Regions from separate parts of the Yersinia intermedia genome, predicted to be linked through region 1. Evidence: predicted binding sites of a transcription regulator. Region 1 holds the regulator's gene; the other holds the start of a gene.

Region 1 (8,120 bases):
TTGGATAAAGCAGTCGCCAGCCTGGTCCAGGGTTAACTCAATTAGGGAGAGGCTGTTGCCTCTCCCTTGTTATGCTTGCTCCCGCAACCTCCGACTGCGCCAAATACCGTGATGGGGTTGTTGTTGCCAAGCCATGGCGGACACCGTATGCATCACGCTTAAATGTGACAAGACCCGCCGTAAATTACGTTCCAGCTCAGAGATCTGTGTATCCGGTGTGACATCCGGCATCTGCACGAAATCGTTATTACCTTCGCTGTTGTCCGACTCCAGCCTTTGCTGACACTGTTGAATGGCTATCTCACAGAGTTGTAAATAATCCGCCGCCAGTTCGACGCTGAGCTGAATGTGATGTTTACCTGGTGCTGAACTCCCCAAGGGATAGGCCCGTGTCAGGATAGTCATCTCATTGATATGCCCGACAATCAACTCACTGTGAGTGGCCCATAGCCGCATATCTGCCAGATATTTTGAGTTGAATCCCGGTTCTTGCATCGCCTGATTTAAGGAACTTAACACGGTATTACTGGCCTTATTCACTTCAATGCGTTCATAGGCCAGTTGGGTGATATCTGGTTCAGGTGTCAGCAGCAAGCGCAAAATCTTCTGATACGCCTCTAGCGCCTGATGGGCATTCTTACGCAGTAAGCCACTCTGCCACTGGGGCCACAGCCATAAGGCGCTGGCAAAGGCCAATGCGCAACCAATTAAGGTATCCAGCAGGCGTGGAACCAAAAAGTCAGCGCCTTCTCCGGTCAATAACTGCAAGATATACACAGTCGTGATAGTTCTAAAAATGACTGACCAGCCATAGTTTTTGCGTTGAACCAGATAGGCTATCAATGTGATGAGTAACATGATGCTCAGCGTGGTGCCTTCCGACATCTGAAAATGCAACAAGGTAGCTGCGAGTAACAGCCCGATAAAGGTACCGAGTGCACGGTGATGGATTCGTACCTTGGTGGCGTTATAACCGTTCTGCGTTACCAGCATCACCGTGAGCAGAATCCAATAAGGCTTGGGTAAATGAATTAAACTGCCGATATAGCTACCTGCTGCCAGTGTCACTCCCAGGCGAGCCGCTTCCCGCAGTGCGCCTGATTTGAACGACAGATAGCTGATCAATGCTGGCCAGAACGGCTGTGATTGTTGGCTGGACATCAGGTCACGGTCATACAGTGGCCGCCGGTCACTCAATAATTGGGTAATATGGCTGATATGGTAGTAGTAGAATTGTGCGACCGGGTTGTTCGGGTGTGCCTGTGCGATGTTTGCCAGTTCTGGCAGAGCATCATCGGCAGTAAAATGTTCAGCAGCACGGTGGTGATAGAGAATATCGTTGGCAATAGTGCGCATTTGGGCTGAGATTTTCTGGCAATTACGGCGCATCACCCCCTCAATCTGCGTTTGCTCCATTAACTCCTGTACTTTTTCTGGCTGAATCAGGGCCGCAGTAATGTGCTCTTGCAGATCGAGAGCCATTTGGAACAATCCCAACAACCGTTTCTGCTCTTTCTTCGTTGTGTTATGAATCAGATTAAATTGCTGATAAAGCTGATTAATCTTGTCCATAATCGCCTGTTGTTTGTCCAGCAGCGGCGGTATCGATTTTTCCGGCTCAAGGTGCTGAGCAAACAGGCTGTATTTGGTGTCACAATAATCGGCTAGCAAGTAATAAAGTTGACTCAAGGGTTCGCGGATCGGTTGATCCTTGCAGAGTCGGAACCATAACCAGTTAAACACACCATACCAAAGTGTCCCCACCGCACACAGTAAAGGCGCTTGCCAGATCGGGGCGCGGCCCACCATGCTGAGGCTAAAAATAGCAGCAATCAGGGCAGCCGGTAACAAATGGCTATTCAACTGGCTAATCGCCCCACTCACCCCCAAAACTAATGCCAGGCCGAGCATGACGGCGGGCAATGGAATATCCCATAGCAGCAGTTGCTGGGTTAGGAAGCTACTCGCAGTAAACAGCGTGCCGCCGACCAGCAGACGCCGGAAAAAATGTTGGTGTGGTGTATCCAGCGAGGCGATATTGCAACAGGCGGGTATCAGGGAAAACATCAAACCCAGTCGAAGTTCGCCGAGAGCAAACCCTAATGCTGCGGGCAGGCAGAGAACCAATGTTTGGCGCAGCGCGTAATTAACATTGGGCCGATAAATAACTTCAGGACGATAAATCAGCCGTTGCCATTTCATAAAGGCCCCAGAAATTTATTGATCACAAAAGATTAAAAAACGGGTGCCGACAGTATCGACACCCGTTTAGGGGGAATTAACGGGTGCCGTAGACGACAATCGTTTTACCGTGTGCGGAGATCAGATTTTGATCTTCCAGCATTTTTAGTATCCGCCCCACGGTTTCGCGGGAGCAGCCAACTATCTGACCAATTTCCTGGCGGGTAATTTTAATCTGCATCCCATCTGGGTGGGTCATGGCATCAGGTTGTTTTGCCAGATTAAGCAGCGTTTGTGCAATACGCCCAGTCACATCAAGGAAAGCAAGGTTACCCACTTTCTCAGATGTAATTTGTAAGCGACTCGCCATCTGTGAAGATAGGCGCATTAAAATATCTGGATTGACCTGAATAAGCTGACGGAATTTTTTGTAAGAAATTTCAGCCACTTCACAGGCGGTTTTTGCTCTAACCCAGGCGCTACGTTCTTGGCCTTCTTCAAATAATCCAAGTTCGCCGATGAAATCTCCCTGATTAAGATAGGAGAGAATCATCTCTTTACCTTCCTCATCTTTGATAAGCACCGCAACGGAGCCTTTCACGATGTAGTAAAGCGTTTCGGCCTTTTCACCTTGGTGAATCAGCGTACTCTTCGATGGATATTTGTGGATATGGCAATGAGACAGGAACCATTCGAGAGTCGGGTCTGTTTGTGGCTTGCCGAGAACCATTCGCTGTTATCCTCTGTTGTTATCGCTGCCTAACTTAACAGGGCTCAGAGTTCCCTGTACGGCGTGCTTATAAAATACACTTTCTCGTAGCATATTAATTTGCTCAACTGCCGAAAGGTATAGCCAAGATACGTACCGGATAGAAACCCTTCACTGAGTATTGAGAAGCTACCCTATTTAATTCTAGAAACAACACTTTCGGTTCTGTTTGTAGCACAGGATGAAGCCAGTGTCTTGTGTTGTATCGCTTCAGCATGATGAACGTCGGGTTACATTGCCAGTTTGTAAATGAAAGGGTAGTCTTAATCAGAAAATTTAACTGGGAGCAAGCGTTATGCAGGCACGTATAAAGTGGGTTGAGGGGCTGACATTTTTGGGTGAATCGGCATCAGGTCATCAGGTGTTGATGGACGGTAATGCCGGAGACAAAGCACCGAGTCCGATGGAAATGCTGTTAATGTCGGCAGGTGGCTGTAGTGCGATTGATGTGGTCTCTATTTTACAAAAAGGCCGCAATGATGTGCGCGATTGCGAAGTGTCATTAACTTCGCAGCGCCGTGAAGAAGCACCGCGTCTGTTTACACACATCAACCTGCATTTTATTGTCAGCGGCAAAGGCCTGACCGACAAAATTGTTGAGCGAGCCGTTGAGTTGTCAGCCGAAAAGTATTGCTCCGTTTCACTGATGTTGGGTAAAGCGGCGTCTATTACCCACAGTTTTGAAATTCGTGATATCGCCTAAGCAAACCCTTCGTACTTGAAGCTGCAGGGTTGTTAGCTGCGTTCGCTCACCTGAATCACTTACTTATGTAAGCTCATCGGGATGAGTTCGCTTGCCGCCTACCTGCAGCTCCAATTACTTTGGCTTGGGATAGCGCCAAATTATTTTTTCTCTCCAGCAGTTGCTATACTGCGGCCTCAAGAACGAAGGATATTAACCGATTTTCTTCCCTTCCAGCAGTTGCTGCACCAGCGGTGCCATAATCAGCTCCATTGCCAGCCCCATTTTTCCGCCGGGCACCACCAATGTATTGATATTCGAGATAAATGATCCTTGCAACATCGCCAGTAAGTAAGGGAAATCAATTTGTTCCAAACCACGGAAATGAATAACCACAAAACTTTCATCCAGTGACGGAATGGCTTTGGCAGCAAACGGATTTGATGTGTCGACGGTTGGCACGCGCTGGAAGTTGATATGAGTGCGTGAGAACTGCGGCGTAATGTAGTTGATATAATCATCCATGGAGCGGACTACGGAATCCATCACTGCTTCGCGTGAATGGCCACGTTCACCGGTATCTCGCACCAGCTTCTGTATCCACTCCAAATTGACGATAGGCACTACGCCCACCAACAGATCGACGTGCTTTGCCACATCATGATGTTCCGTCACCACACCACCGTGTAGCCCTTCGTAAAACAGTACATCAGTAGGTTGTGGCAATGCTTCCCACGGGGTAAACGTACCGGGAATTTGGTTGTATGGCACTGCTTCATCATAGGTATGTAAATACTTACGTGAGCGGCCAGTACCGTGTTCGCCGTATTCCGACACACTTTGCTCCAACTGGCCAAAGTCATTGGCTTCGGGGCCAAAATAGCTGATATGCCGGCCTTGATCCCGCGCTTTACGGATGGCTGCATCCATCTCAGGGCGGGTATAGCGATGGAAGCTGTCACCTTCAATTTGCGCTGCGCGAATATTCAGTTGCTGAAAGATCTTACGGAACGCCAGGCTGGTGGTGGTTGTCCCTGCGCCACTTGAGCCGGTAACGGCTATAACCGGATGTTTAGTCGACATATTAGCTGTAACTCCATGGAATTAGACCTTCAGTGGCCGGGCTGTACTTGCCTGTTTTTTATCGTTGATGATTATTTTTAGGGCAAAGTGGCGGGCTTGTCACCCTGTTTCACCGAATGTCTTCTTAACGGCGAAAGGACTATTGCTGCTCTTCTGCTCCGGCACGAAATGCGCTGCGCGGCATAATATTGATGGTTTCATGTAACTCGGACCACACCAATATGGCTTCACCGCTGATCAACTGGCGGCGTACATCCTCGACTTTTTGCGCTAATGAGCGCTCATGCTCGCCGTAATCGGTGCCCTCACGTAACACAAAGGCTTCAAGTAAGTTATCCAGCGTTTCACCGTCAACTTGCTGCCAGGGAACTATCATTACTGTTGCTCCAGATAAGGGGAAAGCCAGGTTGGAATTCGCTGTTCCAGCCACATTTGCGGGTGTTTCAATGAGCCACCGACGAAACCAACATGGCCGCCATGCTCGGTTAACTGATAGTCAATATTGCTTGGTAAGTCGCTAAGGTTTGGGATCACCTCCGCGGTCATGAAGGGATCATCTTTAGCATGAATAATGAGCAGCGGAGTTGTAATCTGCGGCAATAGCGGCAGGGCGCTGCAACGGCGATAGTAATCGACTGCATCATTAAAACCATGAATTTTAGCAGTTATGACATCATCAAAGTCTCTGATTCGCCGCAATCCTTTCAATTGAGCCAGATCCAAAGGCAGGCTTCCGGGATAATGCAAAAGCTTACGTGTGGCATTTAACTTTAGTTGGTTCAGTAAATAATGCTGATAGACCCGTGAGAAGCCTTGTTCCATACGATTAGCGCAGGGTTCAAGCATCAGTGGTGCTGATACCACCACTGCGGCCTGCAACAGGCTATCCTTGCCTTGCTCCGCCAAATACATCGCCAGCATATTGCCACCCAAAGAGACTCCGACGGCGGCGGTTGGCACCTGACCATAGCTCTCCCGCAGCCAGCGGAGAAAAAAGCGGGCATCGTCTGTTTCACCAGAGTGATAAATGCGTGACTTACGATTTGGCTCCCCACTGCATCCACGAAAATGCATCACCACCCCCAGCCAGCCTTTGGCTTGCCATGCACTTAACAGACCATGAGCATAAGGGCTGTAAAAATTACCTTCCAAACCGTGGAAGAGTACGACTCTGGGCTTATCTCTCGCCAGCTCGGGATTTTCACTCCAGGCCAGATCGACAAAATCGCCATCAGGCAGTTCCAGCCGTTGCCAGAATGGTTGCAATGTCACATGGCGTCTGACCAGCCGTGGCAGCAGTGTTTGCAGATGTGGATTACTGGCTCCGGCCAGTGGGCGAAATAATTCATGCATATAGTGAATGGAAATCATGTTGTTGCTCTTGTGTGATCAATAACACACTGTTAGCTTCATGGGTATATCGCGCATCATTTTGGGTGGGAGGCACCCGTCTCATGGAGCTGAGTTTATTTCTTTCAATGGTAGGTTTTCTCTGGGTTGCAGCTATTACCCCCGGTCCGAACAATATGTTGTTGACCTCTGCGGGGGCTAACTTCGGTTTTATGCGTTCTATCTGGCTGATGTTAGGCATTATGTTAGGCATGCAGAGCATGTTGCTACTGGTGGCCTTTGGTGTCGGTGGCCTGATTCTTATCTACCCCTCCCTCCATCTGGTTCTGAAAATTTTGGGTAGCCTGTATCTGCTATGGCTGGCATGGAAAATTGCCACTTCTGCCTATGAGAAATTGGAAACCAATGTCGCACCGCCAAAACCGCTGCGCTTGTATCAGGGCTGGTTATTGCAGTTCCTTAATCCCAAAGCCTGGTTGATGGGGCTAGGGTCAGTCGCCAGCTTCAGTATGACGGGGGCCGCCTATAATCATTCTATCGTAATGATAAGCCTTGGTATGTTTATGGTGAACCTGGTGGCCGGTATTATTTGGCTGGGTTTTGGTACTTTGATTGGTCGTTTATTACGTAGCCGCCGCGCCTGGTTTAGCTTTAATATCTCGATGGGCTTGCTGACGGCAGCCTGTGTGTTATTGATTTGGCATTAACCCTGGGGTTACTTAATGGCTTATAACTATTTTCATGTTGATGCTTTTGTCGGCGCAGGGTTATCCGGCAACCCGGCGGGTGTGTATCTGCTGAAGAAACCGTTGTCGGCAGCAGAGATGCAAAGTATTGCGGCCGAGATTAATTTACCGGAAACCAGTTTTGTCTGGGATGAAGGAGATAAATCGGCCATCCGCTGGTTTACGCCGGAACGTGAAGTCGACTTATGTGGACACGGCACATTAGCGGCGGCGCATGTGATGTTCAGTATCGTTAATCCTGGCTTGCAGGATATCTGTTTTCGCAGTGCCAGCGGTGACTTGTACGTCAAGCGCGATGGCGATAACTTCGGTCGACTGTCGCTGGATTTCCCTTCATTACCGCCCGACCAAATCGCTATTGCAGCAGAGTTGAGGGCATTGCTTGGCAGCCATATTCAGCAGGTATGGCAGGCAAAATCTCTGTTAGTGGTACTGGAAAACGAGCAGCAGGTACGGCAGTTACAACCCGATATTGTTGCGCTAATTGCCTATACCGGCCGTGGAGTGATTGTGACCGCGCCAGGTGATGAAGTGGATTTTGTTTCGCGCTACTTTACCCTTGGCAGCAATGAAGATCCGGTTACTGGCTCAGCCCATTGTACCTTAATGCCCTATTGGGTAGCGCGACTGGGAAGGTCATCACTACACGCCCGGCAGATATCAGCGCGGGGTGGCGAATTATTCTGCACCTTAGCCGGTGATCGTACCTTAATTGCCGGTGATGCTCGTATTTTCATGAGGGGCCAAATAGATATTTAAGTTAACCGCATAGACAATTCCTTCACGTTTTTATTATTCCTCAAAGGAATAAAGAATATTTTTTTATTCCTTTTGTCATATTACTCCTTCAGGTAACACTGTTATCTCAGAGCGCCCGATGCGCTCAGGGTCGCAGCAATAGCGAATAACACAGTTAACCCAGCGGAGTGAACCATGGCGATAACCTTATCTTCTGCAAGTATTACCGCCGCAATAGGCGGCTTCTTACGGCCAGGTGGTGCACTGTTAGCTCTGTCGCTGGTTGCCGCCAGTGCACATGCTGTTGATGTGACGGTGGCTTATCAAACCTCCGCAGAACCGGCAAAAGTTGCACAAGCGGATAACAGCTTTGCCAAGTTGTCCGGTGCCAATGTGGATTGGCGCAAGTTTGACAGTGGCTCTAGCGTCGTGCGGGCATTGGCCTCGGGTGATGTGCAAATTGGTAATATCGGCTCCAGCCCATTAGCCGTTGCTGCCAGCCAGAATGTGCCAATTGAGGTCTTCCTACTGGCGTCACAACTGGGAAGCTCAGAGGCGCTGGTGGTGAAGA
Region 2 (8,120 bases), 1.8 Mb from region 1:
TTTACCCGCAGCTTGCCGGACTTCCCAATTGACGGTAACGATTTAAATCCGTTGTTGCAGGATGTCGGGCTGATTTTCCATCCGCCACTGCTTTATATGGGGTATGTGGGGTTCTCCGTAGCTTTTGCTTTCGCCATCGCTTCCTTAATGGCTGGCCGGCTTGACAGTGCCTGGGCGCGCTGGTCACGGCCGTGGACTCAAGCTGCATGGGTGTTCCTGACCATGGGGATCGTGCTCGGTTCGGCGTGGGCTTATTATGAATTAGGCTGGGGCGGCTGGTGGTTCTGGGATCCGGTTGAGAATGCCTCGTTTATGCCTTGGCTGGCAGGTACGGCGTTGATTCACTCATTAGCGGTGACTGAAAAACGTGGAACATTCAAAGCGTGGACGGTATTGCTGGCGATTACGGCATTCTCTCTATGCCTAATGGGCACCTTCCTGGTGCGTTCCGGCGTACTGGTTTCGGTGCACTCTTTTGCCTCTGATCCGGCCCGTGGCATGTTTATTCTGGCTTATCTGGTGATTGTTATCGGTGGCTCATTGCTATTGTATGCGGTTAAAGGCGCACAAGTGCGCAGCCGCACTCAGCACGAGGTGTTCTCACGCGAGACTTTCCTGCTCGGTAATAATGTGCTGCTGATCGCCGCGATGCTGGTGGTGCTTCTGGGTACCTTGCTGCCATTGGTTCACAAGCAATTGGGGCTGGGCAGTATTTCAATCGGCGAACCGTTCTTTAATACCATGTTTACCTGGTTGATGGCACCGATGGCGCTGCTGATGGGGATCGGGCCGTTAGTGCGCTGGCGCAGAGATGAGCCGAGCAAACTATGGAAACGCCTCAGTGTGGCTCTGGTCATCACTTTGCTGCTGTCGATATTGGTACCCTGGCTGCTGCAAGACACTATTGCCGGTATGACTGTTGTCGGTCTGATGATGTCTATCTGGGTCATTATCCTGACATTGATGGAGTTGCATGAGCGAGCGACTCACCGCCATGGTTTTTGGCGTGGTTTAACACACTTATCTCGCAGTCATTGGGGCATGGTATTGGGGCATTTGGGTGTTGCGGTGACGGTGATCGGTATTGCTTTTAGCCAAAATTACAGTGTTGAGCGTGATGTGCGCATGAAGGCCGGTGATAGTATCAATATTCACGATTATCACTTCGTGTTCCGCGATGTTCACGATATCAAAGGGCCGAACTATACCGGCGGTGTTGGTATTATTGATGTCACCCGTAATGGTAAACCTGAAGCCACGTTACATGCGGAGAAACGCTATTACAGTGTGGCCCGTTCGATGATGACTGAAGCTGCTATTGATGGTGGTTTCAGCCGTGATCTTTACGCTGCACTGGGTGAAGAACTGGATGACGGGTCATGGGCGGTGCGCTTGTACTACAAACCCTTTGTCCGCTGGATCTGGTTCGGCGGGGTATTTATGGCTATCGGCGGTATCTTCTGCATGCTTGATCCGCGTTATCGGATGAGTAAAAAATTAAAGCACAGTGCTGCATCGGAGGCTGAATAATGAAATCTCATTTTTCATTCAATAAGCTGATGTTTATTCCGTTGGTACTGTTTTTACTGTTGGTTGTAGCCTTTTTAGTGCAATTGACCCGCAATGCTAATGGTGATGATCCGACGATGTTGGAGTCGGCGTTGATTGGCAAACCGGTGCCAACGTTCAAACTTGAATCTCTTGACCAGCCGGGGAAAACCTTTGATCAGGCAGTATTACATGATGGTAAGCCCATGCTACTCAATGTCTGGGCGACCTGGTGCCCGACGTGCCGCGCTGAGCATCAATACCTGAATAAGCTGGCAGCACAGGGCATCCGTGTGGTGGGGTTGAACTATAAAGATGATCGTGTCAAAGCGGTACAGTGGCTCAATGCGCTGGGTAATCCTTATGCGCTGAGTTTGTATGATGGCGATGGCATGTTAGGGCTGGATCTGGGGGTTTATGGTGCTCCGGAAACTTTTCTGATCGACGGCCAGGGTATTATCCGTTATCGCCATGCCGGTGATCTCAATGATCGCATCTGGTTGCAAGAAATTCTGCCGTTGTATAAGAAGTATCAGGGGGGCGCATGAGATTACTGAGCCTGATCTTTGGCCTCATGCTGAGTTGGAGTCTGTTTGCCGCTATCGATACCTATACCTTTAAATCTGAGGCACAAGAGCAGCAGTATCGTGAGCTGACGGAGCAACTGCGTTGCCCTAAATGTCAGAACAACAGCATTGCCGACTCCAACGCCATTATTGCTGCTGATATGCGTGCCAAAGTGTATGAACTGATGCAGCAGGGTAATTCCAAACAGCAAATCATTGATTATATGGTGGCCCGTTACGGTAACTTCGTTACTTATGAACCACCGGTTACTGCCGCGACGCTGATTCTGTGGGTGGGGCCAGCACTGTTTGTGTTGATAGGTGCCGCAGTGGTGGTATTACGTGCACGGCGGCGGGTGGTGAAAGAAACTCCACTGTCGGCGCAGGAACAGCAACGGTTACATCATCTGCTAGCTGAACATTCTCGCGGTGTGGAAAAACCGGCTGCCGTGCAACACAGCATGCCAACTGAACACGTAAAGACTAACAGGGAACAACCATAATGGCTTTTTGGCTGATAGTGATCATTTTGCTGGTGGTCGCGGGTGCCTTGTTGGTTATACCTGCCATGCGACAAAACCAGCATGCACCGGCGACCACTCGGGATGAATTGAACAAGGCTATTTATCAGGATCGGTTATCTGAATTGGCAGAAGATGAAGCACAGGGCGTGGTAGAGCAGCGGCCAGAACTGATTCAGGAACTGCAACAAAACCTGCTGACAGATATCCCGCAACAACCGGATGAAGAGATAAGCCCGATTAACCGCTGGATGTTATTGCCTGGGGTGGTGATTCTGGTGGTGGTAGCGGTAGGGTTATACCTGAAAACCGGTGGTTTGGCTCAGGTGCAGGCGTGGCATCAGGTTGAGGCGCAAATGCCTGAATTACGCGCCAGAGTTGCCAATGAACGGGCGCAACCGCTAAGCACGGAAGAGATCGCACGTTTAGGACTGGGCTTGCGTACTTCTTTGCAACAAGATGCCGGTAACGTCAATGACTGGATGATGCTCGGCAGGGTGGGGATGGCACTGAATAATGCCACTACCGCAACCCAAGCTTTTGCAAAAGCTTATCAACTTGCCCCGGATAATGAAGATGTCAGACTCGGTTATGCCGAAGTGCTGACACGCTCCAACGATCAACAAGATAATCAGCTCGCAACCCAGATGTTGCGAACGATGGTTGGGCAGGATCACACCAATCTGCGCGCCATGAGTTTATTAGCTTTTAATGCTTTTGAGCAGGGGGATTTTAAACAAGCGATTGGTGCATGGGAAGTTATGCTAAAATTGCTGCCTGCTGGCGATTCCCGCATAGAAGTGATAAAACGCAGTATCCAGCAAGCCAAATCACAGGCAGGGCAGGAAACAGCTACACTGGGAATAGAGGTTTCATTATCCTCCGACGCCGCACAGAAATTACCCCAGCAGGGAACCCTGATTATCTCGGTAACCGATGGGGCAAATCCGGTACCGGTTGCAGTAAAACAACTGCCTTTGAGCCGATTCCCGCTATCTGTAGCGCTGGATGACAGCAATGCAATGATGCCAGAGCGCTTGCTCTCTTCTTTGTCTCAGGTGAACGTGCGGGCGCGTATCTCGCTGGATGGTACGGCCAATCCGCAAGCAGGGGACTGGTTTGGCGAGAGTGGTGTACAGGGTTTCGGTGAGAAAGCGCAGCCGCAAACGATTAATGTACAGATAAACAAACAGATCCCTTAAGTGTAAGGGGCTGGACAGAATTTCATGGAGAAAATTATGAACTACCGCCTGACTGGGCTGGCTTTTGCCACCGTGCTATTAGTAGGGTGTGCCAGTAGCTCGCCGGATCACATCGAGCAGGGCCGCTCAGATCCGCTGGAAGGTTTTAACCGGGCAATGTTCAATTTTAACTATGAGGTTCTTGATCCTTACGTGGTGCGTCCGGTTGCCGTAGTTTGGCGTGATTATGTGCCACAACCTGCACGTAATGGTACGAGTAATTTCCTGAGTAACCTTGAAGAGCCAGCCAGTATGGTCAACAGCTTCCTGGTGGGTGACCCGTATAATGGCATGAAACACTTTAACCGCTTTTTCCTGAATACTATTTTGGGTATGGGTGGCTTGATAGATGTGGCGAGTATGGCTAACCCTAAACTGGCTAAACAAACCCCTCACCGTTTTGGCAGTACCCTGGGCCATTATAACGTCGGTTACGGCCCGTATGTGGTACTACCGGGCTATGGTAGTTTCACTATTCGTGAGGATGGTGGTAATGCGGCTGATTATGTTTACCCGGTATTGAGTTATCTGACGTTCTGGATGTCAGCAGGTAAATGGATGGTTGAAGGGATTGAAACCCGCGCTCAGTTATTGGACTCCGATGGTTTGCTGCGTAACTCGTCAGATCCTTATCTGATGGTGCGCGATGCCTACTTCCAACGTCATGATTTCCTGGCGAATGGCGGGCAGTTGAAACCGGAAGTTAATTCGAACGCACAAGCGATTCAGGGTGATTTGGAAAGTATCGATTCAGCCAACTGATTTTGATGCTTAATAAGAATAATAAAAAAGCGCCGAAAGGCGCTTTTTTGTTTGCCAGTATCGGCTGATTAGAACGCGTAGTTAAAGTTCACGCCGTACAGCAGTGCGGTACCTTTGGAGTCGAACTCATAGGTAGTGCCACCCAATGCGGCAGGCGTTTTTTCCTTGATGTGCACGCTCTGGCCATGCATATAGGAAACACCGACATCTACTGAGGCATCTTTGTTGAAAGCGTAAGTAGTACCGGCACTGATCCAGAAACGGTCTTGGTCTGGAATCGAGATAGTGCGGTTATCTGCCGGAACCGGGCTGTCATCGAAGGCAATACCGGTACGGAAGGTCCAATTATCATCGTAATAATAAGTGGTACCCAGCGCGATACGGTAAGCGTCATGGAAGCCTTCTTGCTTCTCAAACAGGGTTTGCCCATTTGTGCCCGTCGCTCTCAACTCTTTGAACTGGCTCCAACTGGTATACGCCATGCTGTAGTGAATGGCCCACTGCGGTGCCACACGGTTGTAGCCAGAGACTTCCCAAACTTCTGGTAGATTAAGCGTCAGAGAGCCAGGGACTGTTTGACCTGCCAGCCCACCTAGTCGAGTAGGTAATTGGTTACTGTAATCGCCATCAAAATCAATCTTAACTTTTGATCGGTAGGTAAAGCTGTAGCGGTTTTCTTTATCTACTTCATACAAGACACCCGCATTCCAACCGTAACCCCATTTTTTCCCCTCAAGGCGGGAAACCTCGGTACTTGGTGCTTGTGGAATAGGTAAGCGAGGGCCAGCTTCGCCAGCGTGGCGTACTATGGTCGCATCGGCGTACACGGCATTAAAGCCCAGACCGAAACTGAAATTCTCATTCAGGCGATAAGCGGTGCTCAAGTTCAGGTTGGCTGTTTTCAGATCAGTCTGACCGCCGAGAGAACCGGCAGTATAATTGTCATTGAATTCAGTAGCCAAACCGTAGTTTGAGGTACCAGAGGCACCAATTGCCCATTGCTCATTCAGTGGCATAATAAAGTGGATATTCGGGATCCACTCCGATGGTGCGATGTTATTGGCATTGGTACTTTGACCGCTTCGTGATGTGCCACTGATATTGACATCAGGATCAACATAAACAAAGCCGCCAGAGAAAGAAGGGCGGTCGAACAAAGTCATTGCAGCGGGGTTGCGGCTACCAACAGATGCGTTGTCGGCAACGGCGCCTTCACCAGAGAAAGAACGCCCCAATGCAGCGGCTGAATATTCATTCAACTGGAAGCCAGCCGCAGAAACGTTCGACGATATGAGTGCAACTGCAGCCGCCAGAGCTGATCGGGTAAACAGGTTTTTCTGGTTCATGACCAAAACCTCATTGTTTTAATTAATGTTACTCATCGTAACAAGAGAATGCGGGATTGTAGGGTCCGTTATCGGTCAGACAAAGCAGACCAGTGGCTGAAGTATAGGTCCGACCTGTGTCAGTGTTGCAAGTATGTTTTAGGATTTGTTCAGTTTTGATTGCAAAAAATAGACACAGTTAACAAAAAAATCACAATTTAGTATCAATTATTACATTACCAATGAATGAGCATGCGATTTGAGTGTGATCTTTATCACTTAATAAGCCTATAAACAGTAAGTCCTAGTGCCAAGTGACCGACGGTAGTAAAATAGTGACAGAGAATATATTTTTTTTTGCGCCATCTCTTTTTGCGCTATTTGCGCTAACGAATTGGCAATTTGCACCTATTTTGAAATGTCCGTTGAGGAGAATTGAAGATGTCAGATGCAATTAATCGCTGTAGTGCGGAAGAAACTGCTGCCTGCTGCTGTATAGATGTCGGCACTATCATGGATAATACTGATTGCACGGCGTCTTACAGTTGTGTGTTTGGTAACCGTGCTGACGCTGAAGCCATGTTGAAATCGCTGACTGAAAAAGCGCGAGCTGTTGAATCAGAGCCTTGTCTGATTGAGCATAAATTTGAAGAGAAAGACGGCGGTGTTTGTTTAACCATCGACTTTACCTTTGCTTGCCAGGCAGAAACCATGATTTTCCAGCTTGGTCTGCGTTAATTAATACCGGTTTTCACTGAAACTTAGGTTAGTGAATCTCTCCCCAACGCGAAGCTTTTTGCTTCGCGTTTATTTTTGTATTATTCCCCTTGTGAATTTATTGCATTAGATTCATCACATTTACTGCTGTTATCCCCATTTCCAATTCGTCCTTCCATCGATTTTTGTCGCTAAAAGTTGCTCCTGCTCCCACTTTCCTGCTCTGTAGGTTTACCAAATGTAAATGTTTGGTTAACAATAATTGGATCAGGTCAGACCTGTTATTTGTTATGCTTAACTAAAAGCCATTCTATTTATCAGGAGCGTTTATGAGTAAGCCATTACCGCTAGTGACGCGCCAGGGCGATCGCATTGCAATAGTCAGCGGCCTGCGGACCCCTTTTGCCAAGCAGGCAACTGCTTATCACGGTGTACCCGCTGTCGACTTAGGTAAAATTGTGGTCAGTGAGCTGCTGGCCAGAAGTGGCGTTGCTCCTGAGTTAATTGATCAATTAGTTTTCGGTCAGGTGGTGCAAATGCCTGAAGCGCCAAATATTGCCCGCGAAATCGTGTTGGGAACCGGTATGAGTGCGCATACCGATGCTTACAGTGTGTCACGCGCGTGCGCTACCAGTTTTCAGGCGGTAGCCAATGTGGCAGAAAGTATTATTGCTGGCTCAGTCACGGTAGCGATAGCTGGTGGTGCCGATTCCTCTTCCGTGCTGCCAATCGGTGTCAGTAAAGCATTGGCGCGCACCTTGGTGGATGTTAATAAAGCACGCACCCTCTCCCAGCGGCTGAAGTTGTTCAGCCGATTAAAGTTACGCGACCTGCTTCCTGTTGCTCCGGCGGTGGCTGAATACTCTACCGGCTTGCGCATGGGGGATACCGCAGAGCAGATGGCAAAAACCTATGGTATCAGCCGTGAAGATCAAGATGCTTTGGCGCTACGCTCGCACCAAATGGCCGCGATTGCCTGGCAGCAAGGGCTATTACACGACGAGGTGATGACGGCTTATATCCCGCCTTACCGTGATGCTATTACTGAAGATAACAATATCCGCAAAGATTCCACGATGGCGCAATATGCCAAGTTACGCCCGGCATTCGATCGCAAACATGGCAGTGTCACTGCGGCCAACAGCACCCCGCTGACGGATGGTGCCGCAGCCGTGATGATGATGAGTGAAGCGAAAGCAAAAGAACTGGGTTTACAACCGTTAGGTTATCTGCGCAGTTTCGCCTTTTCCGCCATCGATGTTTGGCAAGATATGCTGCTAGGCCCCTCTTATGCTACGCCACTGGCGCTGGATCGTGCCGGTATCACGCTGGCAGATTTGACCCTTATCGATATGCATGAAGCATTTGCGGCACAAACACTGGCTAACCTGAAAATGTTTGCCAGTGATACTTTTGCGCGTGAAAAATTGGGGCGTAGCC

The links. The regulator CRP, encoded in region 1, controls carbon source genes, mostly activating them, when cyclic AMP is high. The targets are predictions, from matches to a motif close to ATGTGANNNNNNTCACAT.
Region 2: a site for CRP is predicted at 6,227-6,244, ahead of EL015_RS06870 (YfcZ/YiiS family protein). Genes of this name have one in related genera too.

What each region holds. Positions count from the first base shown of each region.
Region 1 covers NZ_LR134116.1:4,380,165-4,388,284, reverse strand. The annotation lists gene argD (bifunctional acetylornithine/succinyldiaminopimelate transaminase) at 1-36, shown strand, start outside; gene EL015_RS20180 (YccS/YhfK family putative transporter) at 70-2,202, opposite strand; gene crp (cAMP-activated global transcriptional regulator CRP) at 2,279-2,911, opposite strand; gene EL015_RS20170 (OsmC family protein) at 3,246-3,653, shown strand; gene EL015_RS20165 (phosphoribulokinase) at 3,846-4,715, opposite strand; gene EL015_RS20160 (YheU family protein) at 4,855-5,091, opposite strand; gene EL015_RS20155 (hydrolase) at 5,091-6,068, opposite strand; gene EL015_RS20150 (LysE family translocator) at 6,170-6,772, shown strand; gene EL015_RS20145 (PhzF family phenazine biosynthesis protein) at 6,788-7,570, shown strand; gene tauA (taurine ABC transporter substrate-binding protein) at 7,745-8,120, shown strand, end outside.
Region 2 covers NZ_LR134116.1:1,464,891-1,473,010, forward strand. The annotation lists gene EL015_RS06840 (heme lyase CcmF/NrfE family subunit) at 1-1,530, shown strand, start outside; gene EL015_RS06845 (DsbE family thiol:disulfide interchange protein) at 1,530-2,096, shown strand; gene EL015_RS06850 (cytochrome c-type biogenesis protein) at 2,093-2,617, shown strand; gene ccmI (c-type cytochrome biogenesis protein CcmI) at 2,617-3,837, shown strand; gene mlaA (phospholipid-binding lipoprotein MlaA) at 3,874-4,638, shown strand; gene fadL (long-chain fatty acid transporter FadL) at 4,707-5,984, opposite strand; gene EL015_RS06870 (YfcZ/YiiS family protein) at 6,405-6,701, shown strand; gene fadI (acetyl-CoA C-acyltransferase FadI) at 7,010-8,120, shown strand, end outside.